Regions from separate parts of the Sphingobacterium sp. UBA7038 genome, predicted to be linked through region 1. Evidence: riboswitches for the same ligand, from Rfam matches in the RefSeq annotation. Region 1 holds a riboswitch; each other region holds the start of a gene.
What was found. Region 1 has a riboswitch for S-adenosylmethionine ahead of B3H30_RS07135 (methylenetetrahydrofolate reductase). Riboswitches for the same ligand answer to the same signal wherever they lie in the genome.

Region 2: linked by a shared signal. The riboswitch ahead of B3H30_RS14115 (O-acetylhomoserine aminocarboxypropyltransferase/cysteine synthase family protein) and the one ahead of B3H30_RS07135 (methylenetetrahydrofolate reductase) in region 1 are both predicted to bind S-adenosylmethionine.
Region 3: linked by a shared signal. The riboswitch ahead of B3H30_RS05575 (5-oxoprolinase) and the one ahead of B3H30_RS07135 (methylenetetrahydrofolate reductase) in region 1 are both predicted to bind S-adenosylmethionine.
Region 4: linked by a shared signal. The riboswitch ahead of metE (5-methyltetrahydropteroyltriglutamate--homocysteine S-methyltransferase) and the one ahead of B3H30_RS07135 (methylenetetrahydrofolate reductase) in region 1 are both predicted to bind S-adenosylmethionine.

The regions. Positions count from the first base shown of each region.
Region 1 is NZ_DLAV01000013.1:5,681-13,784, forward strand. Features, by position in the region: gene B3H30_RS07115 (UvrD-helicase domain-containing protein) at 1-657, opposite strand, end outside; gene B3H30_RS07120 (30S ribosomal protein S16) at 1,100-1,621, shown strand; gene rimM (ribosome maturation factor RimM) at 1,741-2,265, shown strand; gene B3H30_RS07130 (hypothetical protein) at 2,376-3,227, shown strand; SAM riboswitch class I at 3,457-3,559, shown strand; gene B3H30_RS07135 (methylenetetrahydrofolate reductase) at 3,630-4,586, shown strand; gene B3H30_RS07140 (DUF2723 domain-containing protein) at 4,830-7,859, shown strand; gene B3H30_RS07145 (OmpW/AlkL family protein) at 8,004-8,104, opposite strand, start outside.
Region 2 is NZ_DLAV01000020.1:119,228-127,331, forward strand. Features, by position in the region: gene B3H30_RS14105 (TonB-dependent receptor domain-containing protein) at 1-675, opposite strand, end outside; gene B3H30_RS14110 (FUSC family protein) at 1,018-3,045, shown strand; SAM riboswitch class I at 3,228-3,340, shown strand; gene B3H30_RS14115 (O-acetylhomoserine aminocarboxypropyltransferase/cysteine synthase family protein) at 3,602-4,912, shown strand; gene B3H30_RS14120 (homoserine O-acetyltransferase family protein) at 4,946-5,989, shown strand; gene B3H30_RS14125 (homoserine dehydrogenase) at 6,027-7,208, shown strand; gene B3H30_RS14130 (GH92 family glycosyl hydrolase) at 7,272-8,104, opposite strand, start outside.
Region 3 is NZ_DLAV01000011.1:252,857-260,960, forward strand. Features, by position in the region: gene B3H30_RS05565 (TolC family protein) at 1-965, opposite strand, end outside; gene B3H30_RS05570 (DUF3050 domain-containing protein) at 1,188-1,958, opposite strand; SAM-I-IV-variant riboswitch at 2,169-2,262, shown strand; gene B3H30_RS05575 (5-oxoprolinase) at 2,329-2,592, shown strand; gene B3H30_RS05580 (hypothetical protein) at 2,623-2,928, opposite strand; gene B3H30_RS05585 (AraC family transcriptional regulator) at 3,151-4,023, shown strand; gene B3H30_RS05590 (hypothetical protein) at 4,158-4,490, shown strand; gene B3H30_RS05595 (DKNYY domain-containing protein) at 4,986-5,951, shown strand; gene B3H30_RS05600 (hypothetical protein) at 5,953-7,047, opposite strand; gene B3H30_RS05605 (hypothetical protein) at 7,063-7,875, opposite strand.
Region 4 is NZ_DLAV01000030.1:36,355-44,458, reverse strand. Features, by position in the region: gene B3H30_RS19445 (helix-turn-helix domain-containing protein) at 1-204, shown strand, start outside; gene B3H30_RS19440 (hypothetical protein) at 637-1,044, shown strand; gene B3H30_RS19435 (single-stranded DNA-binding protein) at 1,097-1,492, opposite strand; gene B3H30_RS19430 (hypothetical protein) at 1,667-2,032, shown strand; gene B3H30_RS19425 (helix-turn-helix domain-containing protein) at 2,064-2,654, opposite strand; gene B3H30_RS19420 (hypothetical protein) at 3,075-3,605, shown strand; gene metE (5-methyltetrahydropteroyltriglutamate--homocysteine S-methyltransferase) at 3,705-6,017, opposite strand; SAM riboswitch class I at 6,096-6,199, opposite strand; gene B3H30_RS19410 (response regulator transcription factor) at 6,384-7,073, opposite strand; gene B3H30_RS19405 (sensor histidine kinase) at 7,176-8,104, opposite strand, start outside.

The DNA.
Region 1 (8,104 bases):
ATTCAGGAGATTAAAAACCTCCTTGGGATTAGCAGAGTTGATATAGCCGTCAAATTCCTGGAAGTTTTCAGAGAAAATAAGGCTTGCCAAACTCATTAATTGTTGGCGGTAGTTCCAATTTTCATTTTTTGCTATTTTCTTTTCCGCATACGCTATAATCCAGTCAAGTAAGTCGGGGCGTTCATCCAGCAATTGATTAAGCATGACTGTTAAGTCATTTTTCACTTTATTGACATTCATTTCAATCTTATAAGCTGCATCAAGATTGAGTTCATAAGTAAATGCACGAATGACTTTTTGGGAAAAACCATCAATTGTACTTATGGTAAAATGACTATAGTCATGTAGGATACGACGGTAGACACGGTAAGCTTTCTCTTGTATTAGATGCGGGTTCCAATCTGGCTGTTGCTCGAGAAGAAGCTTTCTGAAATCTTCAATTTTAGGGCTACGATCGCCTGTTGCCAAGCCATGGAGTACCGAAAGGATACGTTCCTTCATCTCAGCGGTTGCCTTATTGGTAAATGTGACCGCCAAAATCTCCTTATAGCTATTCTCGTTGGATAGTAGGAGTGTGAGATAGTGTAAAGTTAAGCTAAAGGTTTTTCCTGAACCGGCCGAAGCTTTGAGTATTTTTAATGGCGCAACAGATTTCATAGAATGAAGGTAGAAAGTAAAAAGTGAATTGGCAAAAATGTCAGTGACTATTTCGAAGGGAAAGTACACAAACGGTTCATCCTGTTTACATTTGGTAAAATAGCTTTTTTTTGAAAGTGTCTTATTTTATTGGCTAGAAAAAACTTTCAGTTTGCTATCATTGCTGTTGGTATCTGCGAAGTCACGAAAGTTTTGAAGAAAAGGGCTATTTTGTACACTGATTTTTTGAAAGACTTGTTTCACCTACAGTATGGTAAGAGCAAAATCTTAACGTGCGTAGGACGTGTTTAACCTGAAAGTGGTTACTGAAAGAAGCTAACCCTGTCGTTTTCAGTGAAGTTTTATTAAATTATAACGCTGATTAAAAAAAAATAACTATCTTTGCATCCCCTCTAGTATGAAGCTCGGGGGATATGTTGAATACATAAAATAAAATTAAAAAATGGCAACTAAAATCAGATTGCAAAGACACGGTAAAAAAGGACGTCCTTTTTACCACGTAGTCGTAGCGGATTCTCGCGCTCCACGTGACGGTAAATTCATCGAACGTATTGGTTCTTACAACCCAAACACAAATCCAGCAACTATCGTTTTGGATTTTGAAAAAGCTTTGGATTGGATGAATAAAGGTGCTCAACCAACTGACACTGCTCGTGCTATCCTTTCTTACAAAGGTGTTCTTTACAAAAAACACTTGCAAGGTGGTGTGAAAAAAGGTGCTTTTGATGAAGCTGCTGCTGAAGCTAAATTTACAGCTTGGACTGACGCTCAAGAAGCTAGAATCTCTGGTAAAAAAGATGGTTTAGCACAAACTAAAGCTGAAGCTAAAAAAGCTGCTTTAGTGGCTGAAGCTAAGAAAAAAGAAGAAAAAGCTGCTGCTGTTGCTGCTAAAAATGCTCCTGTAGCAGAAGAAACTGCTGCTGAAGAGACTGAAGCTCCTGCATCAGAAGAAACTGAAGGTTAATTCTTTCATAAAGTATTCGAGAAAGCCGACTCAATCTTGAGCCGGCTTTTTTTGAAACAGCCAATAGGCTAATCGTTTGCCAAATCATGTCTCACAGCTAATCGCCAAATAAGAAAAATATGACTATTGATCAATGCTTTTACATCGGTTACATCAGTAAAACAAGAGGTCTTAAAGGAGAAGTACAACTGTTTTTTGAATTCGAAGAATACGAGAGTTTGGATATCGATGTTGTCTTTGTGGAAGTGAACAAAAAGCTTGTTCCTTATTTTGTTGATGCCATTAAATTTCAAAAAAATAGCACTGCTTATGTAACATTTGAGGATGTGGATCATATCGATAAGGCTCAGGTACTCGTTCGTAAAAAGCTATATCTTTCCAATGATAAAATGCCCGAGCGAGACCCGGATGATTTTAGATATACTGATTTAATCGGATTTTTAGTGATCGATGAAAACCATGGCGAACTGGGGCAAATAACAGATGTTCAGGAATTCCCACAACAATTTGTCGCCACAGTAGATATGGATGGCAAAGAACTGATGTTTCCGCTGTCCGACGATTTGATCTTAGGAATTGATGGCGAAGAGGAGATCATTGAAGTTGAATTGCCTGAGGGATTGGTCGATCTGTATAAGGAATAGGCATATCCCCAAGCTTATTCAATTGAATATCCTATACTTACTATTGCAGTAATTTCTTATCTTGGTCCTTATATATTAATATTACTATTGGCCATAATTATTAATTGATTTTGAAACCGTTATTACTGCTGTTATTCACACTCTCATTGTCTTCGTGTACTTTCTTTGGGAAGAAAAAGGAGTTTCCTGAAGGCAACTACCAAATGATATTGGGCTATCCAAATGATGAGTATCATAAATTAAAAAGAGAATCTCCCCAAAATGTGGAGGCAGATACCTATGGTAATGATCCTATTCTATACCGATCCTTTCTTTCGCTTCATGATAAGGACCAGTTTGTCATGGCGATTGATGATATCTTACTCTTTGGTAAGTACAAATTTGACGGTGATAGATTAGAATTGACGGATGAGAAAAAAGGTAGTGTCGCTTTGGATATTGTTAAAATAAAAAAAGATTTTGTTCAGCTGAGAGGTGATTTTTCACAGTTTAGCTCAGCACGTATACCCACTAGTGAAAGACTTTATATCAACTTTGTGTTAGATAAAACCCTTATCCGGGAAACGCCCAGTAAATTTGATAGCCAAGTGAATTTATGGCGAAATGCTCCGGTAAAATCAGAAAGTGAAAAGGAGATAAAAGCGAGGGCCTTGAATTTCGTAGATTATTCTATCGCTTATTTCCAACACATATCAAGCTCTGGCACCCATCACGATTATCGAATGGATGGTGTCGAATCACCAATTATTTATGCCGAGAATGGCATTGTGCTCAAGGCATGGGCAGATGTTCCTGATTCTTGGAAGGAATTATTTTACAACGAAAAAGAGGCATTAGTCGCCTATCACTATTTATTTGACGGATTTAAATATGGATCGAAAGAAGAGTACCATGTTCGGGGACTCTTATTGATCACATTTTATCTCAAAAATTTACGGAATTCTTTGGCAGCTAATCTTTAGCCAATGTTCTTGTGGCATAGTCAATCTCTTCGCTGTCTATGATCCTCGATCGTTAATTCTACTGGTTTTTCTAGGTCTTTAACTCTTGGTAGCGCGAAGAATCCTGTCGTTGCATGGACACAAAGCTAAAGTGACGTTGAAACATCGTTTATTGAAGTCTTTTTGCTGCTATTTTTGCCTTTTCGAAAAAATATTTTTGTCTTTTGATTTTTTAAAACGATATTAGCAACGCTTATAGAGAAAGGCCGAGGGAATAGACCCGTTGAAGCCTTAGCAACCTGTATTGTTCAAGGTGCTAAATTCTACCCTACTCCATGTGGGAAAGATAAGTTACATGTAGATAAACGATTCCTCGACGTGTGCGTTTCGATGTAAGCCAACCAAACTAAAAACAGTTTTTTAATGAAGATTATCGATCATATCCAGAATGCCAAAGGAAAAACATTGTTTTCTTTTGAGCTATTGCCACCGGCGAAAGGGCAGGGCATCCAAAGTATTTTTAAAACCATGGATGAACTGATGGAGTTTAAACCTCCTTTTATCGACGTCACCTACCATCGGGAAGATTATATCTATAAAGAGCATGCGAGTGGATTACTGGAACGTGTTTCCTATCGTAAACGTCCTGGGACAGTGGCGATATGTGCGGCCATCATGAATAAATATAAAGTGGATGCGGTGCCACATTTGATATGTGGGGGTTTTACAAAAGAGGAAACTGAAAATGCATTGATCGATTTGAACTTCCTGGGGATAGATAACGTTTTGGTGTTGCGGGGTGATGCACGTAAGGGCGATGCCGATTTTATACCAACCGATGGTGGACATGCTTTTGCAACAGACCTATTGGAACAGGTAACCGATATGAATAAAGGAAAGTATCTGCATGAAGACATTATCACGTCGGAAAAGACTGATTTTTGCATCGGAGTAGCCGGGTATCCCGAAAAGCATTTTGAATCTCCAAATTTCAATACTGATTTTAAATATCTGAAACAAAAAGTCGATATGGGAGCAGAGTTTATTGTGACTCAGATGTTCTTTAATGTTGAAAAATACAAGGAATTTGTAACAAAATGTAGGGACAATGGAATCCATGTGCCCATTATTCCGGGATTAAAACCACTGACAACAAAAAAGCAATTGGTGACCTTGCCAAGAATTTTTCATTTAGATATTCCAGAGGAACTGAGTGACGCTGTCGCGGCATGTAAAACGAATGCCGACGTCAGACAGGTAGGTGAAGAGTGGTTGGTACAACAGTGTCAGGAGCTGATTAAATTTGGCGCTCCGGTATTACATTTTTATACGATGAGTAATCCTGGTCCAACAAAGAAGATTGTTGAAAAACTAGCCTAACTCATAAAATGATAAAAAAGGGAGCAGATAAGCTCCCTTTTTTATGATAATATTCATTGTGAAAGCCTGAAATAGGTTGAAAGTCTCGGCAGCGTGGTTTAGGTCGATCTCTATATTCAGTGTTGAATAGCCTGTTTACAGTCAGGTACTGGTGTTAAATAGTGTTAATTCGTGTGTCGGAGTCAGGATAACTTTTTAACTTAAAGTGCTAAAAAGGATTTTAACAATAGACCAATTGACCTTATGACGTACAATAGATTAAATTCTCTACTCGGTTTTGCTTGCGGACTAATTGCCACCTGTGTATATATCGCTACAGTTGAAAAGACGGTAAGCTGGTGGGATTGCGGTGAATTTATAGCCTGTGCCTATAAATTGGAGGTGGCACATCAACCGGGAGCACCATTGTTTCTTCTTATTCAGAATATATTTTCTAATCTCGCTTTAGGGAATAAGGGGCAGATCGCCTATTGGATGAATATAGGTTCTGCAGTTTGCAGTGGAATTACTGTTACCTTTTTATTTTGGACAATAACCGCCATTGCTAAAAAGCTACTCAACAAAGACAAACAAGCTTCTTTGTCAACCTACCTGCAGATCTTCGGCGCAGGAGTTGTCGGTGCAATGGCATTTAGTTTCAGCGATTCATTTTGGTATTCGGCAGTAGAATCTGAAGTTTATGCAATGTCTTCCTTATGTACAGCAGTTGTATTTTGGGCAATTTTAAAGTGGGAAGTCCGTGCAGATGAAGACGGTAGCGATCGTTGGCTGGTTTTTATTGCTTTTGTTATGGGGCTTTCGATCGGAGTGCATCTATTAAATCTTTTAGCAATCCCGGCTATCGCGATGGTTGTTTATTTCCGAAGAGCGAGACAGGTTAATGCGAAAGGGACAATAAAAGCTTTCCTCGTCGGAGTGCTGATCTTGGGGGCCGTTTTGTGGGGAATTATTCAATGGTTAGTCGGTCTAGCGGCTAAAGTGGATCTCGTATTTGTGAACTCATTGGGAATGGGATTTGGTACCGGAATTTTTTTCTCGTGCCTATTATTGGGGGGATTGATAATTTACGGTCTATATTATTCCTATAAAAAGCAGAAATATACACTCAATACAGCCTTGCTGGTTCTTTGTTTTGTTTTATTTGGATACAGTTCCTACACCATGGTCATGATCCGAGGGAAAGCAAATCCATCCTTGAACAATAATGCGCCGGATAATGTATTTTCTTTTTTAGGATATTTGAGCCGTGAACAATATATACGGGAACCGTTACTCAAAGGACCTTATTATGACTCGCAAGTGGTTGGCGTCGATAGTAAGACGAGCTATCGGAAAGATAAGTCGGAGTATGTTCCCTTCACACAGGTAGACAAATATCAATTTGATAAGGAAACCTTTTTCCCGCGTATCTATAGCCAAGATGGAAGCCATCAAGCTTATTACAGAAGTTACCTCAATTTGAAAGAAGGGCAACAGCCAACGTTTTCCGATAATTTTAAGTTCTTTTTTAATTTTCAACTGGGAGATATGTATACCCGATATTTCTTATGGAATTTTGTGGGTAGACAGAATGACAGGCAAGGATATGGGACCTATAGTGACGGCAACTGGTTGTCGGGGATCAGACCATTGGATAATTGGCGTTTAGGGGGGCAAGATAAAATATCTCGATCGCAGGAGCATGACCCGAGCCGGAACACTTATTTTTTTCTTCCACTGCTACTCGGAATAGCTGGTGCGATCTGGTTGTACCGAAACAATAAACCTTATACCTTGGTACTGACCTTGCTGTTTGTGTTTACGGGGGTAGCGATCGTAGTTTATCTCAACCAAACTCCTATGCAACCCCGGGAACGAGATTATGCTTACGTGGGGTCTTTCTATGCTTTTGCGATCTGGATTGGGCTGGGAGTAATAGCATTTGTTCGGTTTTTCAACCGTTTTGTACAAACACGTTACGCTTTAGCGACAGGTATTTCTTTTGCGCTGTTGGGAGGCCCTATTATTTTGGCTCATCAAAACTGGGATGATCATAATCGGTCCGAGAAATCGTTGGCAAGGGATATGGCACGCAATTATTTGGAATCCTGTGCTCCAAATGCTATTCTATTTACCTATGGCGATCATGATACATTTCCTGTATGGTATTTGCAAGAAGTAGAGGGCGTACGTCCGGATGTTCGGGTTGTCGTGTTAAGCTATCTCACAGGCGATTGGTATATGCAACAGGCCAAACAACCCACGTATCAAGCGGCAGGGCTCCCCGTGACGATTCCCGCTGAAAAGACGAAAAAAGGCGTTCGTGATTATATCCCTTTCGTAGATAGACAACTTGACAATGCGGTAGATATACAGCAGTTATTGCAGTTTGTCACATCGGATGATCCGGAGTATAAAGTTCAGCTGAATTCCGGTGATATGGAAAACTATTTCCCTTCCAAGAAAGTCCAATTGCGCATTGATAAAGACGAGGTGGTTAAGAAAAATGCGGTTCCGGCGTATTTTCAGGGAGCTATAGTTTCTGCAATGGAATGGGAAATTCCGAATGATCATCTGACCAGGTCGGATTTAACCCTGTTATCCGTGCTTGAAAATAATCATTGGGACAGACCGATATATTTTTCGAATATGCTGCCAAGTGATATTAAGTTGGGACTGGATAAATACCTGGTCAATGAGGGCTTTACTTCTCGATTGATGCCTGTCACTGCTACAGATCAGTCGACAGGAAAACGAAGTGAGCAGGGTGGGCTAGTTAATATGGAGGCGTTATATAGCAATATTATGCATACGTATCATTGGGGTAATGTTAAAAATGCACAATACTTGGATACAGATTCGTTCCGCTTTGCAAGCATGTACGCCCGTGATATATTTGGAAAAGCTGCCCGAATGCTTTTAGCCAATGGCCAGGTCAAACAAGCTGGGGAGGTGGCAAAAAAAGCATACGATCAATTGCCCGATCGCGTATATGCGATGTCGGACGCCATCAATTATGCCGATATTATCGATAGTCTGTATCGCTCGGGGCAACCTCAGCTGGCCAACAGGATGATGGACCGTAACCTTGACTATGTCGCTGAAAATATGGAATACCTACATCAATTGGTAATGGATAAGAAAAACCTGAGCTTTGAGTGGAATGATATTCAGACCGGCTTGGACTCTGTAGACCGGTATAAGGCTATTTTATTGGAAGCAAAGGATACCAAACGATTGGCACGTGTTGAGCAGTTGAGGCAGCAATATCAAAATTGGTACGGCGTAGAATAATTTTGATGATGAACTGAACCAAATTACCAGGCACGCCTAATGGGGCATTGGATTAACGTATTTGAGATAAGAAACCAGATGAGGCCTCTTCTAAAATATTGGAAGAGGCCTCGATACATATAGGATAGGGAATGAGCCGAGTTATTAAAATTTCATGCCGACTCCAAAGCCGAGCAGGAAGGGGTTGATGTCAACTTTTGCCGGTATGGATAGGTTGGGGGCGAGGTTTGACGCATCCACATTGA
Region 2 (8,104 bases), on a different contig from region 1:
CCCTGCCGCATCATATTTTGCAGGTGGATTGGTGAGTACTTCGATCGAGGCTATTGCATTTGAAGCTGTATTTTCCAATAAGCGCGACACTTCATCTGCAGAAAGATAAGTAGGCTTACCATCAATCATGATGATCACATTACTTTTTCCACGTAGGTTGATCTTTTTGTTGTCTAAAGTTACCCCCGGGACCTTTTGCAAGAGTTCCAATGCGTTATTTCCGGTTGCCAAAATACTGTTCTCGACATTGAGCACAACTTTATCAAGGTGACTTTCAATTAATGGCTTCTTGCCAATTACCTGCGCCTCATCCAGCACTTTACTTTCCAGCTGTAATCGAATCGTATCCAGCACCTTGAAATCACCCGCACGCAGCATTATTTCCCCAGAACGATAAGTACCATAACCCACCGTGGACACCTGTAAGCTGTACTTCCCCTCGGGTATCGCAAACAACACAATTTCTCCATTTTCGTTGGATAAGGTTCCTTTTAACAAGACATCATTGGGTTTACGAAACAGTGAAATATTTGCGGCAGCAATGGGCTTGTTGTCCTGCCCAACAACGACAGTACGTAATTTCCCCCCGTCAGACTGTGCTGAAACGGGTCCGGCATTAGAACACAGGAATAAAACAATAGAAAATAAGAGCAATTTAATTTTTTGTGGTTTCATAATGTAATTTCTTTGGGCTATCGATCGGATAGTCAACTTCATAATAATGACAACAAACCTCGTGTATTCATTACACGTTGACTAGCAGAAATAGACAGGTAGTGCGATTCACTCGGTAGACAACCAAATAATATCGGTAAACCCTATCCTTCGCTGATCGCTTTTACAGCGGATAGGATCATGCGAGATAATTTTGAATCTTCTGAAACATATCGTAGGAAAATGACATCGAATCAAAATAAAAATTCAAAAAACAAATAAAATTCAAAACAAATAAATTGTATACAAAAAATATTAAGCATAATATTTGTATTTTTGCATCGAAAATTAGTAAACTGATTCATGAGCACTGTATCATTGAAGAAAAGACTCTACCGTATTTATATCCTTATAATACGATTTATGCATGGCGAGCATGCTGGAGACGCATTACGTAATGTTGCAGTCAGTATTTTGCCAAGTTTGGCGATCTATTTATTGGGAGCGCAAGCGAGCACGGCTATCGGAATCGGTGTCGGATCGTTGTTAACGACACTCACCGATCCTCCTGGCAACAGAAAAGATAAACTTTCTTCAGCTCTGGTATGTATTCCCACCTTCTTTATTGCATCATTGTTTACAGCTATTGTATTTCCCTATCATTGGCCCTTGGTTATCGTGCTAGCGTCAGCCGGTTTTATATGCACCTTATACGGCATTTTTGGAGCCCGCTATGCTGCAATTGGAAACATGACATTGATTCTCATGAGTTTTGTGATCGGAATGGCCCCACAACACCCCTTTGCGGTTAGCTTACAGATTACAACAGGGTCCATAATATATTACTTTTTTAGCCTTTTACAAGCCTATATACAACCTTATCGCTCTTTAAAACATGCCATGGCTAATGGCTTTCATGGATTGTCCCAATTTCTATTGATACGATCACAGTCTTACGATCCCGATATTCCTTTGAATATTACGTACAGTCGCGTAGGAAAAATTCATGGCCAGATCAGCGAACAGCAGGAACAAATCAGGTCTCTTCTGTTTCGAGAAAAAAAAATCATAAGCCAACAGTGGCATAAAAGCAATTATTGGCTCAGTCAGGTTTATGGATTAATTGACCTCCATGAGTTAATTATTGCGCTTGATCATGACTACGATGCAATTCGCAAAAATCTTGCAGACACGGGCAGCCTCCCCTTAATTCGTCACACAATCAAATTATTAGCGTTAGAAATCGATAGCTTTTCACAACCCAACAAGAGGTTCCGGTATGCACATCAATTATACCATAATAACTTTAAAATTAATGCCCTCTTACGGGATTTAAAAGAAATTCAAGAACAACAGGCCGATCCAGCAAAAGGTATATTATGTTCGATCATAAGCAACATCGAAGCAATTATTGATGTACTCAACAGAATCCAGGTCGCTTTTTATCAAAATCAGGAAATTCAGGATAAGATTGACACCAGCGAGTACCAACAATTTATCAGTCGACCATTACGTAATCTCGCTGATCTAAAAAGTAAACTCCATCTGAATAATCCGCTTTTTCGATTTGCGGTTCGGATGGCTCTTCTTTTTGGAACAGGTGCATTGATCGGTATTTTATTTTTGGATTTTAAATATACCTATTGGATCTTACTGACGATCGCTATTGTTGCCAGGCCAGCATTTTCAATGACAAAAACCCGTAATATAGAACGTATTGTCGGTACATTCTCGGGTATTATAGTTGGTGTGTTCTGCTTAATTTCTATTCATTTTCTTCCAGCACTCCTAACCATAGCTGCATTGGGTCTTTTTGGATTCTTTTTGTTCAACCGATCTAACTATATGGTCAGTGTCATCTTCATTACCTTGGGAATTGTGATTGCACTCAATCTGTTCGAAGGCAACATCAATCTCATTTTAGGCAGCCGAATACTTTTCACACTGATTGGAGCATTCTTGGCTATAGCGGGTTATTTCTTGATACCTGTACGCCAGAGCACAGGCATGGTTCAGCTGGCAAAAGAGGTATCCCTTTACAACGCGCATTATTTCCAGATCATCAATAACCGTCTGTCGGACGAAAGACAAAGTTCGTTTGATATACGACTGGCTCGTAAAAAGGCGCAGACCGCCATGGCCCTGTTTTCAGACGCCATTAATCAAATGAAAAAAGAACCCGAGCACAAATGGATGGATTGGTCACATATTCACCATTTTCAGGCACTCGCATATCAGGTCAATTCCCATTTGGTGGGCCTCTCGCTATCGTTAAACAAAAAGACGAATCGCCACCTCGCCTATGATATCCATAGTAGAATCGATGCGCTTAAACCTCTCCTAACAGATTTAAATCAAACTGCAGAACGGATCAATTTAAAGAAATCATAATACCCGATTGACAGTTACTTTTGCGGTTTCATCGGAAGATATGCGATGCCAATCGGCATGTTATTCAAAATTCCTTTAACTAAAAAATACCATTTCTTTTGCTTTAATAAAAAAAGAGTTTATATTTGTGTCGTCTTCGAAAGAAGATTTCTAATCAACACCTCCCTTCATCAGTAGGTCTTGATTTATAAAGAAGTGGCGAGAGACTGGCTCAATGACCCACTGGCAACCTTCAATTTGTTTGAAAAGGTGCCAATTCCTGTCCAAAACAATATCGTTTTGGAGCATATAAATGACATAAGACAATGATTATTAAATTACTGAAGTCCATTAAAAATTCAGGTTCAACACAAGTGAACCGCACGATAAGCGAAAGTGTAACCCATCGTACAATTGTATCGATGCGAATGCGAATGCGTATGCATATGCACTTCCATGCTTGTTAAAAATCATTTCCGTTTTCTTGGATAAAGATTTAACAGACCCTTCAAGGAGGTGTGTATGCTTCTCTTTTTACTTTGCAATTTCTTTTTGAACCCTTAAAATCTGATATATTATGTCTTCAAACAAAAATTTAAAATTCGAAACTCTTCAGGTTCACGCTGGCCAAGTCGCTGACCCTACTACGGGATCTAGAGCAGTTCCTATATATCAAACAACATCTTTTGTATTTGAAAATGCCGAACACGGCGCAAACTTATTTGCATTAAAGCAGTTCGGTAATATTTATACACGGATTATGAACCCTACTACGGATGTTTTCGAACAACGTATTGCGGCACTGGAAGGTGGAGTTGCAGCTGTTGCTGTTGCATCCGGCCAGGCGGCACAGTTTATAGCTTTAAATAATATTTTGGAAAGTGGTGACAATTTTGTTGCGGGATCCAACTTATACGGCGGTACATTCAACCAGTTTAAAGTTTCTTTTAAGCGCCTAGGCATCGAAGCTCGTTTTGCAACAGACGCCGAAGCCGATAAAATTGAAGCGCTCATTGATGATAAAACAAAAGCAATCTATGTTGAAACAATCGGAAACCCAAGTTTCAATATTCCCGACTTTGAAAAAATTGCTGCCGTAGCAAAAAAATATGACTTACCATTAATCGTCGACAATACTTTTGGAGCCGGAGGTTATTTATTTAAACCTCTGGAGTATGGTGCAAATGTGGTTGTTGAATCGGCAACTAAATGGATCGGTGGACATGGCACAAGCATTGGCGGTGTCATCGTCGACGGCGGAAACTACAATTGGGGCAATGGAAAATACCCGCAATTTTCCGAACCATCTGAAGGCTATCATGGTTTAGTATTTTCCGAAGTTTTCGGTGAAAGCGGACCATTCGGAAATATTCAATTTGCCATTCGGGCGCGTGTGGAAGGGCTCCGGGATTTCGGACCAGCACTCTCCCCTTTCAATTCATTTTTATTATTACAAGGACTTGAAACCTTGTCTTTGCGGGTGCAACGCCATGTAGACAACACTTTAGAGGTCGCAAAATGGCTTGAGGCGCATCCACAGGTAGAAAAAGTAAACTATCCGGGATTAAAAAGCTCTCCGAGCTTCGCTAACGCACAAAAATACCTTAAAAATGGCTATGGCGCGGTACTTTCTTTCCAGCTTAAAGGTGACGCAGCGCAAAAGGCCAATAGCTTTATCGACAGCTTAGAATTGATCAGTCATTTAGCCAATGTTGGTGATACGAAGTCATTGATTATTCATCCAGCAGCTACAACCCATCAACAATTGAGTGATGAAGATCAAGCCAATGCCGGAGTCTTCAAAGGCTTATTACGTCTTTCTGTAGGAATAGAGCATATTGATGATATCAAAGTTGATTTACAACAAGCTTTTGATAAAATTAAATAATCAGATTTTTTCGGCTTAAAACTTAAACGTGAAATGAGTAAGCATATATATCTGCACCCGGAGCCTTTTGTATTTGAAAATGGAAGAGAGCTTACTGATTTACAAATCAGTTATGAAACATTTGGCAAACCCAACGCAGATCGCAGCAATGTGATCTGGGTTTGCCATGCATTAACGGCCAATGCAGATGTGCTGGATTGGTGGTCCGGTCTTTTTGGAACAGGTGAGTTGTTTGATGCAAACGATTATTATATTATTTGTGCCAATGTCATAGGATCAGCATATAATAGCAGTAATCCGCTATCTGTAAACCCAGCAACCGGACAACCCTATTACCTATCTTTCCCCGAATTCACAGTGAGGGATTTGGTTCACGCACATCAAGTCCTTGCGGACCACCTGGAAATCAAACAAATAGAGATCCTTATCGGGGGGTCATTAGGCGGTCAACAAGCATTGGAATGGGCCGTATCGCACAGTATAGCCATCAACCATCTCATCGTGGTTGGAACAAATGCCGTCCACTCACCATGGGGTATTGCATTCAATGAAAGTCAACGTCTGGCCATTACAACTGATCGAACCTTTTACGCCAATCACCCTGATGGTGGAGCTAAAGGATTGAAAGTTGCACGCGCTATGGCACTGTTGTCTTACCGCAACTATACAACGTATGCCAACACGCAAAAGGAAGATGATAACGAAAAACTCGATCATTATAAAGCATCCTCCTATCAGAACTATCAGGGTGAAAAATTGGTGAAATGCTATAATGCGTACAGCTATTATTTCCTGACCAAAGCAATGGACAGTCACAATTTAGGTCGGGGAAGACGATCTATTGAATCTGCTTTGGCGAGCATTGATTGTCCAACTTTAGTCCTGAGCGTTAATACAGATTTGTTGTTTCCGCCACAAGAGCAACAATTCATCGCGCAACATGTTCCCAATGCCCATTATCAAGAGATTGAATCGACCTATGGCCACGATGGCTTTTTGATCGAAACAAAAAAACTCACAAAAATCATTAGCAGCTTTCTGCGGGAACAAAAAGAATACATAAACGAATTAGTATAAGAGAGTAAATAATATATAAGAGAATTTAAGAAGAGATATGAGTAATAAATTAACAATAGGGATGTTTGGGTTTGGTGTCGTAGGCCAAGGTCTTTACGATATCATCAAAACCAAAGATCTTAATCTGGAGATCAAGAAATTTGTCATTAAAAACGGAGATAAAAAACGCTCGCTACCAGCAGATTTATTTTCTACCGATGCCGAAACAATTTTAGGTGATCCAGAAATTAATACTGTTGTCGAACTAATCGATGATGCCGAAGCAGCATACCAACTAACTGTTCGTGCTTTGAAATCGGGGAAAAATGTGGTATCTGCCAATAAAAAAATGATTGCCAGCCATTTGGAAGAGCTGGTTGATATCCAACATGAATACGGGACCAGTTTATTATATGAAGGTGCCGTTTGCGGAAGTATTCCCATTATACGGAATTTAGAAGAATACTATGACAATGAATTACTGCATTCTGTCAGCGGTATTTTTAATGGATCTTCCAACTACATTTTATCTAAAGTTTTCAACGAAAATCAGCAATATACAGATGCTTTAAAGAAAGCACAAGAACTTGGTTTTGCAGAAACAGATCCAACGCTGGATGTAGGTGGATTTGACCCCAAATTTAAGGTATGTATTGTTGCTTCGCATGCGTACGGTATCTATGTCAAACCAGAAGATGTGTTCAATATTGGTATTGATAAATTGGGACAGCAAGATATTCGTTTTGCGAAAGAAAAGAACCTCAAGATCAAATTGATACCGACGGCAAAAGAGATCGACGGCGACAAAGTTGTACTTTATGTATTACCACGCCTAGTAGGCAAAGACAGCATGCTCTATAATGTAGAAAATGAGAACAATGGAGTATTGGTGAAAGCGGCCTTTGCAGACGAACAATTTTTCTATGGTAAAGGAGCAGGTGGCCACCCAACAGGTTCTGCTGTGCTATCGGATATCGCGGCTCTTCGCTATGGATACCGCTATGAGTATAAAAAACATTTAGAATCCAGCACATTAAATTATAGCCAAGATTATTTAATTAAGGTTTATTTGAGATATACAGATGATACACTGATTGAAAAGTTAAATTTCAGTGAAATCACAGAACGATATTACGCACCAGATTTCAAATATGTCATCGGACATATTAATCTTCAACAAATCGCAGCCCATAAAGCTGATTTGGATCAAGAGGGCAATTTTATTGCTGAAATCGCGTAGGCAATCAACAAACCAACCTACCTTGAAAATAGCCCTGAATGGGGCTATTTTTTTATCTTATATTTAGTCACCTTTCAACTTGAGATCTAAAATCCCACCTTCCACCAAACGTTCAAAAGGAAGTTGCCAACCTTTCCACAGGCGATTATTCAACCGAACTTGATCAACAATAGAACTATTGGGTTGCTCTTTCTTCACCTGAATGATAAATTTATTTTTTCTTAATTTCTTCGGCAATTGTATCGTTACCCGATCGAAAAGTGGCGCGCCTATCTGAAGTGCGGGCTTCTCGGTGGTGAGACTTCGGACATCGAATAGGCCGATACTCGACAAGACATACCATGCTCCAAGCTGTCCTTGGTCTTCGTCTTGTCCGTAGCCATAGCCATGTATCGCATCGTTACCATAAAACTCATTGCAAATTGCCCGTACCCATTTTTGACTCAGATCAGGTCTACCAGAAAAATAGAACAGCCAAGAGATATGCAGGTTCGGTTGATTACCGTGATTATAAAGACTTTCAATCCCTGCGAAGGCGTCAATTTGTGTACCACCTCCAAACACATTCTTCTGCGACACCGTAAAGATACTATCCAACCGCTGATTGAACAGATCCTTTCCAACGAGTTTAACCAATTCTTGTGGGACATGCGGAACATAGAACGTATACTGCCATGCATTTCCTTCCTGAAATCCACGCCATGGTTCATAAGGGTTAAAGTTTGAAATGAATCGTCCAGTACTATCCTTTGGCCGCATAAACTTCGTCTCGGTATCATACAGATTGCGCCATCCATTGGATAATTCCTGAAATTTAACATAGTCTTTTTGACGCCCCAATGATTTTGCAAATTGCGCAGCCGCTCCAGCGGAAAAAGCATATTCCAAGGTATGCG
Region 3 (8,104 bases), on a different contig from region 1:
ATGGTTAATTTGAGCCCTGTGATACTCAGATTATACCAGCTGGGGTTATAGGGATACAAGAAAACCTGTGGATTGGCAAAGGTGAATGTACTGGTCAAACCCAACTCAGGAAGATAATTTGATCGCGCCTGTTTGACCGACAACTTCTTCAAAACCACTTCCTGTTCGGATTTTAGGAGGGAAAAAGCATGGCTTCGCGCTTCGGCAACAAGCGCTTCATAGCTGGGGTTTTCCACCTGAAACTGCTCGGGCAGGGGCACAATCTCCGCAGTAATACCACCAATTAGCTGCAGCTTCTGATTTGCAGCCTGAATATCATGACCGATCTGCACGAGCAACAGTTCCCGCTTCGAAAGCTCCAACGAAATACGCAAGACGTCACTGTGCAATACAACACCCGCCTTATACAGATGCTCAATCTCCTTGAGCTGTGCCCGTTGATCAGCAATATCCTGCTCGATTAAAGATCGGTTACTATACGACAGTTCCAAATCCAAAAAAAGATTGCAAACCTCCAATTTCGTCTGCGCCGCGGCATTCTTCCAATCGATTCTAGCCAGCTCATTTTCCAATTTTTTGGACTCAATTTTCATCAGGTCCCGATGCCCATTGTAGAGATTCAGATAAAAATCCAAACCGCTATCGTACAAGTAGTGAATGATATCATGCTGGGAGGGTTTATTTAAAAGGCCTTGATCATAAACAGGCATATTACTCGCATAACTGGCAGAAGCTCGGGCGGAAATCTTGGGCAGCAACTCCATGCGTTGCTGCTGTACCGCCACCTCAGTTTCTTTGAGCTGCAAATAAGACTGCTCGATGTATTTACTGTTCTGTAGTGCTTTGTCGATCATGTCTTTCAGGGACATGCGCAAAGAATCGAGGGCGAAGGTGTCCGAAATAGCGAATACTAACAATCCCATGGTTAGTATTCCTTTTGCCCAATAGGGAGGAAAAAAGTTCACGTGTGCTCTATTATTTTTTTGCGTAGCAAACTTAGACACTTATTGGAACTTGGATTTCTTCACAAACGCCAATATGTTATGGAAAAAAGACATTTTTTCATCAATTCAAACAAAAAGACCAATATCTGCCAAGAAGCCCTTACAATATCCTTTTTTACAACACATAAAAAAGGCCTTTCAAATCGTGATTTGAAAGGCCTTTCTCGACGGTATAATAATAAATTATCCGTATAAGGAATCTTCTATTGCATTCCACAACTGGATTCTTTTTTGTAGCGCTATTTTACTGATCTCTTTCATTTCTGTCCATTTAACCTCATCGTCCTTCGCGAGATCTGCGATCATCTGCATCGCCAACGGTCCATGCTCGTCGCCGTCAAGATCAATATGGCGTTGAAAATAATAAATAAAGCTGTCCAGATTGGCTGTAGGAAAGTTTGTTTTAATTTCTTCCAAAATAGAGGTAAACATTCCCGGGATAAGATCTTCGCGTCCAAATGTAAATGCTGCGGCAATTTTATGCACCTCGCCCTCAGCAATCACTTCGAATGTAAAATTCAAAAAGTCTTTGATCCGCTTATCCAATGTGGTCGTTGCAATGACATCGAATATGTTGCTCGATTTTTTGGCTTGAGCAATAAATTTGTTGACCAGATGAAGGTCGGCACCCATGGCATCCATGGCGTCCAGATACATCTCAAAGTGGCTCAAACGGCGGCCATCAATGTATTCATCCGACTCCTCAGCCAAGACAATTTCGTTGATTAGATAGCGTGTTGATGGATGCTCACTCGCAAACCAAGGTAAAGTCGTACAGGTCAATTTAATCTGTAAAGCTTTTAGTAAAGACATAAAATCCCATACAGCGTACACATGCCCTTCTGTAAAAGAACGTAGATTCTTGATCGTTTTGATCTTACGATACAAAGGGTGTTGTAATAATACCTCGCGTTCGGCAGCAATGTATTCGTTAATTTCCGCAATTCTATTCATGGCGCAAAAGTATTGTCTTATCTCTGTTTTTAAAAGTATTTTCGATGAGATTACAGTAGCATGATAATTTAATTCTCCAGCTATCCGCTTCATAACCAAATCACAGCCAACAACGCGCCTCGCTTTTGATCGCCTTATTCCTGTTGCTAACGTTCATTTACCCTTAAAAACAAAAATATTTTTTATTATAAAAAATAATCTACTATATTTGTAGAGTATTCAGAATTGCATGATGCAATACCAACCGAGTGCAGGCACCGCGGTGGTAAATTAATACGGGTTTCGACCAAAATAAACGTCACAGAACGATTATTTTCCCAACAAGATCTGGATACAGTTTATGGTTTAATCCTTTAAATTTTTAAATTGTATGGCTACTACAACAAATCTTTACCAACACTTACTGGAAAAATTCAGTTATTACTCAACAGATGAACTGATCCAGCTCAACAATGACACGATTTTAGGACAAGGCTGGGGTTCAGCCAAGGCAACCTTTAGAACAGCTTTGATCAGTACGTTCTCCAAAAGAGGATTGGATCTTTCCAACATCATTTCCAAGGAAGACGGTTTTACCTCGGTGAAGCATGTTCCTGTACGCTTGGAACAGAATGTCCTGATTCCTTTACAATAATCTTTATCGGCAAAAAAAGGTAGGCCTAGCCTACCCTTTTGTCAATGAGTGATGATATTTTAACGTATGATTGAGTGAATGTGCGGTCTGCCGGGCATCGTCCTGATAGGACGATAAATCTTGGCAGGCTCTGATATCTGCTACATCCACCTTGTTTCTTACTTTGCTGATGACCTGATTTAATTCCGATTTCCAGTTGCCCGGATCGCCAAAATCGTCCACCCAATTTTTGTTGATAAACCTTTTATAGTTCAAAAGCAAAATATACAATTCCTCACCACTACCGGCGCGATTGATTGACGTGCGCCAGTTCTCTAATTTTTCTTTAAAACTCATAACCAGCAATATACAAAAAAAATATTACTTTTTCAAATTAAGGAGCTTATACAACCTTTCATTGACCTGAATATGACATGGCTCGTATTTTTTTGACCGGTAGCCCTTGCATGTCACGGATGGGGCCTCAATTCCCTGTCAAGCAATATTCAGAAAAACTATTATATTTATTCATTGCGATTTTAACGCTTAGGCGTTTCCTATTGGTTTGAAGACACTATTATGCGTTATTTTGATTTTGAAGACAGCAAATACGGCTTTCCCTTAGCGATGGATGCCCATCGGTTCGAGGATAATACCGATCTGATTTTTGAGGCCGGTCCGCACACCATCAACTTTTTTGAGATCATGTTTTTTGAAAAGGGAAACGGAGTGGCATACACCAATGAAAAGCGTATCGAATTATGCCCAGGCACCATCTTATTTGCTTCGCCCAATCAGATTAAGCAATGTGACTTTGATAAAAACGGTGTCAAAGGATTTCATTTAATCTTTAAGCCCGAGTTTTTGGAATCTTTCTTTCAGGATAAAACACTGGTTTACAAACTTCCCTATTTTTACAATTATTCGTTTGCACCTTATATTGTCGCTATGGACGGTGATTTTGGGTTGTTCAAATCTATGCTCTCCGAAATTGTTTTTGAAGTCGGTGCGTTCCGATCCGACAGCCTCAATATGATCCGCGCATTGCTTGCCAGTATTTTACTTCGACTGGACCGGCTATTTCGTGCATTTCATCATATAGCCAGCGAAAGCGCGAACAACAATTTGCTCACTCGATTTAAAATGCTCATGGAAGAGCATGTCAATTCTAACCTGAACTGCAACCAATATGCTAGTTTACTAAAAATACACCGCAATGAGCTGAATCGCAAAATCAAAGCCTACACCGGACATAGTCCAATTACCCTCCTCCAACACCGAAAAATACAAGAAATCAAACAGCGGCTTCTATTGGACGAACAGTCTATCGCCCAAATTGCCTTTGAACTTCATTTCAGCGATCCTAATAATCTTTCCAGATTTTTCAAAAAACTGACGGGTTTATCTCCTTCCGCATACAAGCAGAAAATGCAAAATGATAGTTTTTCATAAACTTGTGATATTTATTCAATGACGCAGCAGGCTACCTTTGCATAGATCGTCATTCCAATCGTGAGGTGAGGATCTCCGTTTTAAGATTCATCAGCTGGATACCTGTATGTTATCGAGCTACACAATGGAAAAATATGCTGAAACTACTGCTACTCTCTTGTTCACTGTATGGGCTATTTACTACTCCACCTTACCGTATTACCGGCCGGTTGGTTGACCATCAGTATAACCCCGTTGGGTATTTTATTATTGAAACCTATGCGTCCAATAAGGAAAGGGAACCCTTGGCTTTATTAGGTCGGGATACCGTTAGAAATAGCAATGGCGAATTTAAAATACAGGTGATAAAAAAGGGCAGCTATCTCCTGCGAATAGCCGTTCCCGATTACACCGATTATTCCCTGTTTACCACGATCCAGGATTCCAGTTACTCCTTTCCCGAAATACACTTACAGCCGACCAAATAAGTGCCATCTATGCAACCTTGTGTTCAGCCTTTCGCTGTTAGGCAGGTTAACTTACCAATCGCCCCTGTTTTTGCGATCGCATTAGCCTTCTCTAGGGTGATTGGTCGTAATCGCGTAAGGTATGCTAGGGGCTTACTAGCCCCCTTGCTTGCTTATTCTTTGCCTATTCTTTGCCGATTGGTTGCTATTTAATTACCATTTTAGCAGAGAAACAGCGAAGAAACACCAAAGAAACGGCAAACGAATAGCAAACCATTCTCGAAGCAGATACGAAGAAGACCCGAAGAATAAGCAAAGAAACGGCAAAGAACCACCAATCAAACAGCAGAGAAACAGCAAAGCATCGGCAAATAAATAGCAAACCGATCTCGGAAAAAGTGCAAGGTAACAGTTCAAAAAAATTTAATTATTGACTAAACTTTACGAGTATTACCGGGTCTCATTAACAAGAGTACAACATGATTATTTGCTTTCAAATTTAACCCGATGCCCTATATGATGACAAAAGTCCCATTTAAAACCATGCTCGTTCTTCTTTTATTGACTAGTGCCACACAGGCTATTTGTGCAAATATTGCGCAAAATAACCATATTGCTCTTTTCCTACAGGACCATCTGGGCGATGGTTACAGCAAAATCGGATCACGCGTTTATTATCGTGGTAAAGAAATTCCGAACGCCAATGCCGGTTCATTTCAATTTTTAGGTTCGGGTTATGCAAAGGATACCTGGAAGGTTTATTTTCGAGGAGCAATAATAACTGATGCAAGTCCATCCACTTTTCAATTCCTGGGAGACGGTTACGCTAGCGATGCCTGGAGGGTTTATTTTTATGGCAAGCCACTGTCAAACGCAACAGCGTCTTCCTTCAAGGTATTGGGAAATGGTTACAGCAAAGACCCCTGGAAAGCTTATTATTTAGGCAAGGAAATTAATGGGGCCAATGCTTCAAGCTTTGAAAATCTCGGCCGGGGTTATGCAAAAGATAATTGGTCGAGCTATTATAGGGGTGAAAAGAATGATAAATTTGCTGGTCCTAACACACAGCCCCTTGGCGGTCAATACGCTAAGGACAATTGGTCTGTTTTTTATAAAAATCAGAAAGTGGAAGAGGCTTCTGCTTCAGCCTTTGCATACCTTGATGATGGCTATGCCAAAGACGCCTGGAATCTTTTTTACCGCGGAGTCAAAGTGGAGGGCGGCAGCCCCAACTCGTTCAAATTAATCGGAAACGGCTATGCGGCAGATCCCTGGGTAGTTTACTATCAAGGGGTAAAAGTTAAGGGTGCCTCGCCATCTACATTTAAAGCGCTTGGAGGAGGTTATGCAAAAGACTCCTGGGCTGTTTACTATCGCGGCCAGGAGTTAAAGGGAGCCGGTGCTAGCACGTTTGAGTACTTAGACAACGGCTATGCACGGGATGCGTATACGAAATTTTATCGGGGCGAAAAATTGGATTAATTCATTCTATAATAATGTTAATACCGACCATTTTGGCCTTGTATTTAATTTTTTCGATAAGTCCATAGTAGCTCCAGTTGCGCAACAGGAATTCATCCCCTTTTGCAATTTCTTCCTTATTGGATTGGTTGACCAATAAGAGCGTACCCGCTTGTGCTTTCACACAAAGTTCTATTAACCGACGGCTATAGAGGTGGAGTTTGGCGTCTACGTAATTTTTCTCCTTTTCGTTGTAGTGTTCCAAGCTTTTCATTTTCCGTTTACGTCCACGTCCACCTTTATCAAATGCGGCGGCTTTTTGTAAACGATGTCGTGCTGCTTGAATGGCCATACGGCGGTAAGTAAACTCTTCCTTGTTGCCGATCTGAAAGGACTCCTTACCGATGGTTACTGCTATAGGGTGTTCGATAGAAAGCGACGCTTCGGCGATAATGTTATCTTTCAATTCTTGGATCTTTTTGGGAAGTTCCAGGGCCAGCAGAAGAAAGATCTTGCCTTTAACAATTTTGATTGCGCTGCTGCAGACTTTGATTTGTCCGACCAATGCACGTTGGAGCAACACCCTTTTATCCGATCGGTCTTTACCGAGGTAGGTCCGAAAAGGTATTTTGAATAGTGTGAATTTAAAATCTCTATTATTCTCATCTTTACTCAAGTTAATTCGTCTACCAGGAAAGGGAATGGGCATATCCTTTTTGTAATTGCGAAGTGATTTTTCACCCTTCCAGTATGAGAGACGATCTGCCTGAAAATATTTGATTAAAGCCGTGTTTATCTGGGATAGAATATCTGTGGGAATTCGTCCCTTAAAATAACTGGACAGCAGGCGATAAGTTGTATTCATCCGTGAAGTATTCAATACACCTTCCGGATCTTTTGCCTGATCGGCCAGTTTGATTTTCACATCTTCTTGCAGATAAATCAGATCTTTCAGATTTTCCTGTACATATTGATGGGTGATGACTATATTGGCACCACGGAAAACAAGATCCTGCCATTCAAAGAGTTGTTTAAAATATTCCGATCGTTTTTCTTTATCGTCACAATCCACAAAAACCTGTATTTTGCGGGTCAATACCATTGTATCAGCTGCCATATCTTTTTATGTTTTTTATGCTGTTTTCTTAGCAGATTTAATTTTTGCATGTGCATTAATAAATAAAGTACGCACCTGTCCCCCATCCAATTGTAAAGCTTCTGAAATCTTGTCAAAGGAATACTGCAATTCATAGCGCATGCGGAAGACCTCAGCTTCTCCTTCGGTCATTTCGCCATTTAATTTAAATTCAACAGGTTTGGCCATGAGCTGCATTTTCTCTTCACTATGAATGATGGAACGCAGGTATTCGATTGTTTTCTCTATTTGTAGGCTAACCTCATAATCAGAGATATTCCCCATATAGTAAGCGATACGTTCATAATTAAAACTATATTTGAGGCACAGGCGAATAAAGAGCTGTTGATCGTTGTTGAGGTTAGGCATAATGGCATTGAGCTGGTCCATTTTCTTTTTCTTCTCCAGTTCCAGTTGCTCGATATAGAGTACATCTTCTTCGTTTTCCTCTTCCAGTTCGTAACCCAGCATAAATTCCTGATAGTCCTCAATGCTGTCGAGGCGGAGTAAGCTTCGGTGAAACCTATTACGCGATTTTTGATAAAAAGCGTGAATGGCGGACTTCACCTGGCCTTTCAGAAAGTCGAATACCTCGGTTTCGGAATGTACATTTTCTCGGAACAGCCAAAGACGGAGAAAAGCCTCTTGGGCGATACTTTCGCCAGTACATTCATCATCGGTAGCACGGCGGGCGCGAAAAAGGAAGTGTTCATAGAATTTTTGGTAGAAAAATTTAAGTCCCTTTTCATGACCATTGTGCAGGTGTTCAATGGCAGTTTTAATGTCCTTGTTTAGTAAAATTGGTTTCATAATTCGTTTTTATGGTTAGCATACGAAAATCACTTACCGCAGCTTCGGCGGAAATTGACGATCTTATGGAAATCGAAGCCGAGTAAGTGTAAATTGTTATTTGGTTATAAAACTTATTGGTATTGAGTGGGCGGTATTGGCGTTACGCGTTCCAGTTGTGTATACCCTATACATTTTGAGATGATCAACATCAAAAGGATAAAACAATCCACTATCGAGCCGTTATGTA
Region 4 (8,104 bases), on a different contig from region 1:
TTTGAAGAGGTAGATGTTCAGAGCCTACATACGTTGGATAAAGCATTTGGTTTGTATTTTTCCGAAGAAGAGTTCTTTATTGGAAAATACAGTTTGCAGGAAAAGGAGATTAGTTTAGCCTTAAATGCCTGGAAGAAGATTGATCTCACTATGGGGGAGAAAGCATATTTCTGGAAATTGTATGGCAGGTTTGAGCGAATCTAATTGCGTGGAACTTTTTCCTATTGTTTATTCGGTTTTGCCGGTATCGGGCGTATTTCCATGTTGTTATCATATCCGTGGTTAATTATGTAATCGCAGTCCATTTACAAGGTATTAACAAGGGGTTTGCAGGGGTTTACCCTTGTAATACCCCTAATATGTACGGCCTTGGAGTTGATCTGATGTTGACTTGCCTACAAGAAAAGAAGACTCCTAACTCAGGCCTGCAGAATGTGAGTGTCCACAAAAAATTTCGTAGAGTCGGGCATTGTAATTAAATTAGTTCGATAATAAAGTAACGTTACAAAAAGGTAGGGTTGTGATTAAGATGATGGTGAACTTGTCGATCCGATAAAACTAGAGTGATTTATTTAGCTTTAGAACAACACGCATAAACGAATAAATGACCAGACTTAAAAAACTAAATTTAAATAAATGAAGAAAGTAGCCTTATCAGCATTAATTGCTGGATTTTTTGTTATTTCCTGCAATAATTCCACGACTAAAAAAGTCGAAGTAAAAGATACAACTGCCGCTATTGACTTAAAAAAAGATACGGCCGAAACGTCGGTAGAAAATAGCGGTGGCGAAGTGCCAATACCGAAATTTAGTTCTGCTGAGACACAAAAATTGGCGGAGGATTATACAAAATATATCAAAGAATTTATCGCTGTTGCTAAAAGCGGCGATGTTGTTAAACTCAAGGAGCTTGCAGCGAAGCGACAGGAATGGGCGGCCAAAGAAACTGAAGCTGTTGCTAAGTTTACGCCAGAAGATGCTAAATTATGGAAGGCTTATGCAGAGAACCTAGGAAGAGCGTTGACTGCAAGCCTGACAAAATAAGTTGGAAACAATCGACGAGGTAGGGGCTTGAAAACCTACCTCGTTGATCATACTAGAAAGGCAGATCGTCTTCATTTTCATCTGGAGGTGTTGGGATGTCATCTTTGGCACCGTTCGAATCAGATAAAATCATAAAATTATCTACTTTAATTTCTGTGACATATTGTTTTACCCCATCTGCGTTCTCATAGTTACGATAGGTGAGTTTGCCTTCAACCATGAGTTTGGTCCCACGTTGGCATTTCTTTTCAATGGTATTGTTTTGCTTACCCCAAACCACGAGTGTATGCCATTGAACTTCTTCAACCCATTCACCGGCTTTGTTCTTGAAAAGATCATTGGTGGCGAGACGTAATATGGAGTAATTGGTGCCAGTGGAAGTTGTTTTGATTAACGGGTCGTTTCCTAAATGCCCAACCAATTGTACTTTGTTGCGTAATGTGCTCATGTGTCTAATTTTTAAAAGTTTTTAATAATTCTTATTTTAGTTGATGGTCATTGGCTATGAACGCCGAATGATCTTAAGCAAAGGTGGGGTGGGGAAATAACTATAGTCGTCTATTTACCATTTGTATTCGACTATAGTCGGTTGTAACCGTTTGTTGTCGTTTAATCTTCCGTTATGAGTTCTGGAGAAAAAGTCTGCCTTGAATGTGGCAAAGTAATATATGGCCGTTCGGACAAGCGATTTTGTGATGATGCTTGCCGGAACGCCTATAACAATAAATTAAATAGCGACCAGACCAATCTGGTGCGCAATGTGAATAATATCCTACGAAAAAACCGCCGTATTTTATTAGATGCATTGAGTGGGGTGGGTATGGTGAAGATACAACGGGAAAAGTTAAAGCGGTTGGGATTTGATTTTAAGTTTCATACACATACTTTTTCCAATAACAAGGGGCAGACCTATAGCTTTATTTACGAAACAGGGTATCTGTTGTTGGAGAATGATTGGGTATTGATTGTTCAAAAGAAACCGCTGTGATATTGATCACAATAGATTCATTTGTATTGGTTTAGTTTGCAGAACTGAGCTTGGCTTTTCTTATTGCAATATAATTAAAAATAGTAAACGTTAGAATCAATATGTAATAGCATACTGGGATGAGTAAAAAATAGGCGCTATTAAAGATATTGGTTAAAAAAGACGGTAGTGCAATTTTAAAAAAATCTGCAATAATGATATAGCCTATGAAACTTCCGAGAAAAAATAGTCCAACAGCGTGTATTATAATTATTTTTTTTAGGTGCTTACTGTATAGGGCGTCTTTGTTTTGTTTCGTATAACCCATAATTGCTGGGACCAATAGCCCTAATAATGGGTTGACCAAAAAGGTGAGCGATGCTAAATATAGCGCTTTAATACTTCCTGTTTGATTGTTGTCGATACTGATTTGATTTACATTTGGCATAATGAGTTGTTCTAATGGTATTTCCAAAATTTGACTGATCTGTTTGAGACTAAATCCACTGATTTCTTCCGTGCCTTTTTCTATGCGTTGTACTGTTCTTAGCGATACCCCCGCTTGATCGGCGAGTTCCTGCTGCGTTAGTCCCTTACGTTTTCTTGCTAGTTTGATTAATTGATTAGCTGATTGACTTTCCATAGTTCAAAGATGGGGAAATAGTCGTTGAATTTTAGTGAAATTGATGCGACAATAATATGCCAATATCGTGCTGAACAATATAACAGATTAATAATCAAAAGTTTTTGGAATTTGGTAAATATTTTGAATCTTTGCAATTCAATAGAGTAATTAATAAAAACGGAAGAATATGTTTGCAATATTAGAAAACCCCGCTTCGTCCACAGAGAAGATTCTCGGGAATATTCTTCGGAATACGGCCCTTTCCTAATCTTCTTCTTAATACGTTAAGTAACCTAGGTTGATATTGGCTAAAACGTGGCGCTCGAAATGGTAGTCCACTTTTCCAATATGCTTAGCTTATTCAGGAGTTTTAAAAATCCAGTTACTTTCAAAGTTATCGTGAAAGCTGGATATGAATGTTATGTTTTAGAAAATTTTATGAATTCAGTAAATAAATATGTCCTTCAGGCGCTGGATAACTATCCGATGTATTTGGAGGAGACCATGGAATCCTTATCCTATGCGCTATCCTATGATGAGTCCAATACAATGGCGCTGTGTTTGATGGGAAGAGTTCATGCCGAACAGCTATTGGACTATGAGCAGGCAAAAAGGTATTTCCAGGAAGCTTTGGTGCATAATGTGCAGGCACTGGAAGTATATCCTTATTTCATTCAGACATTGATTGATATGGGGGAGTATGAAGCTGCAAAAAAGACGATCAAATTTGCTTTGACACTTCCGGCCATGCCCTTGACAGGAATCTGGATCAAGAAAGCACTTCTATTTGAAAAAATGAGAAAATACAAAAAGGCATTGAAGGCGTTAAAAAAGGCTAAACTTGAAAATGTTGACCTCGATTTTTCGTCAAGCCTGAAGGCGATTGAAGATCGGATTAAAGGAAAACAGGAAATTAAGAACGGGAACGAAAAGGAAAACAAGAAAGAACGGAAGAACAGCCGAAAATAATCTCACCTTATTCGGATAACAGTTTTTATTTTGAACGAAGCCCAATAAAGAAGCCCTAGCTGAAATTTCAGCTAGGGCTTTATCAATATAGTTTAAGAATTATTCTGCTCTTAAGATTTTCGCAGCCTCAACCATAGACTCTAAAGCCGCTTTGGTTTCTGGCCAAGCACGAGTTTTCAAACCACAGTCAGGATTAACCCAAAGTTGTTCTGCTGGAACTACTGCTTTTGCTTTGCGCAATAGATCTACCATCTCATCTTTGCTTGGAACACGTGGTGAGTGAATGTCATAAACACCTGGACCAATATCATTTGGATATTTGAAATCACCGGCGAAAGCATTCAATAATTTCATTTGAGAACGTGAAGTCTCAATCGTGATAACATCGGCATCCATTGCAGCGATATCTTCGATCACATTATTGAACTCAGAATAACACATGTGTGTGTGAATCTGTGTATCGTCTTCAACATTTGATGAAGAGACACGGAAAGCACGTACTGCCCAGTTCAAGTAATCTTTTTGATCAGCTTTACGTAACGGTAATCCTTCACGGATAGCTGGTTCATCGATTTGTATGATTTTGATACCTGCTTTTTCCAAGGCTTGTACTTCATCCAAGATCGCCAATGCAATTTGGTAAGTCGTTGTTGAGCGCGGTTGATCGTTACGTACGAAAGACCATTGTAAGATTGTTACAGGACCAGTCAACATACCTTTAACCGGACGATTTGTCAATGATTGTGCATATGAAGACCAACGGACAGTCATATCTTCAGGACGGTATACGTCACCATAGATAATCGGAGGTTTTACACAACGTGAACCGTAAGATTGTACCCAACCATTTTGTGTGAAAGCGTAACCAGCCAATTGTTCACCGAAGTATTCAACCATGTCATTACGTTCGAATTCGCCGTGTACTAATACGTCGATATCCAATTGCTCTTGAAGACGGATGGTGTTTTCTGTTTCTTCTGCGATTGCTTTATCGTATTCTGCCTGCGTAATAGCACCCTTTTTCAGATCTGCTCTCCATTTACGAACATCTTTCGTTTGTGGGAATGAACCGATAGTTGTGGTCGGGAACGCCGGTAAGTTGAATTTCGCTTGTTGCGCTGCTTTACGGTCTGCAAATGCTGAAGTGCGTTTTGCATCGTCATCAGTAATATTGCTTGTACGTGTTTTAACCTCTGGTTTGTGGATCAATGGAGAGGTACGGCGGCTTTCAGCAGCCGCTTTGTTCGCTTCGAAGCGTTTTGCTGTTTCAGCATCAACTTCTCCCTCCGCTAGTACGGCTAAGTCTTTTACTTCAGCTAATTTTTGTTTAGCAAATGCTAACCAGTTTTTTACTTCAGCTGGTAGCGATTGTTCATTGTGTTCATTGTCTAAGTCAAAAGGAACGTGCAACAGTGATGAAGAAGGAGCTACCCATACACGGTCTTTTCCTAATGCATCAACAGCCTGTTTGATTTTAACCAATGATTTTTCGTAATCATTTTTCCAGATGTTACGGCCTTCAACAATACCTAAAGATAATGTTAATGAAGCAGGAACTTTAGCCAATACCGTATCCAATTGATTTTCACCGCGTACCAGATCCAAATGTAAAGCATAGATAGGTAGGTTAACTGCGATATCTTCGTTGTCTTTTAAAGATTCGAAGTAAGTCGTTGCGATTAATTTGATATTTTTTGCTGCTGCAGCTAATTTTTCGAAAGTAGGTTGATATAAAGCTTTTACTTTAGCATCTAAATCCAATGCTAAGAAAGGCTCGTCAATCTGAACATATTGTGCACCAGCATCAGCTAGTTTAGCTAGTATTTGCTCATATACTGGAATAAGTTTATCCAATAAATCGATACGGTCGAAGCCAGCTTCTTTTTCTTTACCGATCAAAAGGTATGTAATAGGACCTAATAGAACTGGTTTAGTATCGATGCCCAATGATTTTGCTTCGTTGTATTCATTTAAGAATTTTTCGGAAGTCAATTTGAATTCTTGATCTTTGGTGAATTCTGGTACCATGTAGTGGTAGTTCGTATCCAACCACTTGGTCATTTCCATTGCAGTCACGTCGATTCCTTCTTGTTGGAAACCGCGCGCCATGGCAAAATATAGATCTAAACTGTAATTGTTGTCTACTTTATTCAATAAAGAATGGTAGCGAGCAGGAATTGCACCAACAGTGAGGGTTAAATCCAATACTTGATCGTAAAAAGAGAAATCATTGGAAGGGATCAAATCTATTCCAGCATCTTTTTGTGTTTTCCAATTGCCTTCACGAATTTTTTTTGCTGTGTCCAATAATTCCTCAACAGAAGATTTTTTAGCCCAATAGGCCTCATTGGCTTTTTTCAATTCGCGGAACGCGCCCACACGAGGGTAACCTAAATTGTTAGTCAATAACATAATGAATGTTTTTAATATTTCTTTTTCAACTATATTTCTTGCTAGAGAGAGAAGGACACACTAGAATTTGGTGACTTCGGCTTATCATTCCCATATCAAGTAGGGTAGAATTTAGCACCTTGTCAAGGGACAGGTTGCTAAGGCTTCATCGGGTCTATTCCCTCTGCCTTTCTCTATAAGCGACGCTAAGTTAGAACATTTCTTTTTGAAATGCAAATTTTTTATAAAAGTGCGTCAATTTTTTATATTCTACTAAGGATGAAATTGTTTTGTTCTTTTATTTTCATCCACGAATTCGAGTAAGTCACGCTTGAATACGTGTGTAGCATAAAAAGGGGAATGACTATATTTTTCATTCCCCTTTTTTTAGCTGACCAAAAGTTTGTAACCTTTTCCGTGCACATTGACAATTTCAACTTTGCTATCTTCTTTTAGATATTTACGAAGTTTACTGAGAAATACATCCATACTTCTACCCGTAAAATAGTTATCATCATGCCATATTTTTAACAACGCTTCTTCCCGGGTCAGCACATCATTTTTCTTTAAGCAAAGCAAGCGGAGTAGTTCAGCTTCTTTCGTGGAGAGTTTTTGCATCTGTCCTTTGTAAGAAATCTGCTGACTTGTATAATCAAAGAAATAATCGCCAATTTCAAATTTATCCGCAACCACTTCTTCTTCTTTGTCTCGAACACTGCGTTTCAGCAAAGCATTGATGCGGAGCAATAATTCTTCCACTCGAAAAGGCTTGGTGATATAATCATCTCCTCCTAGCTCAAAGGCTTCGGTCTTATCTTCCATCATCCCCTTTGCTGTGGCAAAGATAATAGGAACAGTATTGTTTGTTTTTCTGATTTCACGTCCAACTGTAAATCCGTCCTTTTTTGGCATCATGACATCAAAAATACAAAGGTCGTAGTTATTTTTTTTGAATTGAGAAATCGCTTCATCTCCATCCGTGCATAATGTGACGTCAAATTTTCCCTTTAATTCGAGATAGTCTTTTAAAAGATCCCCCAAATTAGGATCATCTTCTGCTAATAATATCTTTTGCATAATGAATATATTAATTTTCACCAATGTCCCTTGATGCTGATAAATCAGCCTTCCTCAACCTTTGAAATTTTTTAAAGAGGAAATATACAAAAAAGGAACGTTTTATTTTTTAATAGGCAAAATTACTTCAAAGGTCGTGCCTTTATCTTTTTCACTTTTAACTGTAATTTTTCCGTTCAGCCTTCTCAGAATGTCCTGTACATAACTTAAGCCAAGGCCAAATCCTTTGACATTATGAACATTCCCAGTTGGAATACGGTAAAACTGGTCGAAAATCTTTTGCAGGTGATCCCGGCTCATCCCAATACCATTGTCGGCTATGGTGACAACAATGGTGTCGCCAACATTTTTTGAATTGATGTTGACATGTAAATCTCCTTTGCTGTACTTGATGGCATTATCCAAAAGATTGTAAAATACATTGGAAAAATGTAACTCATCACCAACGACAACATCCTTGGTCGCTGCAAGATCTATACTGAATTTCCCGCCAATATTTTGCATCCGTAGCTGCATACTGTCCGTTACTGCCGAAACAAGATCATTGATGCATACTTCTACCTGGTCGAGTTTTAGCGTTTCTTTTTCTAGTCTTGCCAAATCGAGCACACGTTCAATATGATTTCCGAGTCTAACATTTTCGTCGTAGATGATATTAGCCAATTTCTGAACGCGCTTGTGGTCGGCATTGATGTCTGGATCTTTAAGTGACTCACTGGCAATCATAATTGTTGCAACAGGTGTTTTAAACTCATGCGTCATGTTGTTGATGAAATCCGTCTTCATTTCCGAAACTTTCTTTTGTCTGAAGATGATAATCAGTGTATAAGCAAAACACCCCACCAACAAGAAAAGCAGTGCCAGCATGGGCAGCAACAGATAGCCCATATTATCGGCAATTATCGCCTTTTTATTGGGGAAATAGATGGTTAATTTTCCTGGCGCAGCACCGATATCACCTTTAAAAAGTGCCGTTGAGTATTTGGTTGTATTTGTTGGGTTATTTAAAGCGGCTTCGTTTAAAATATTAT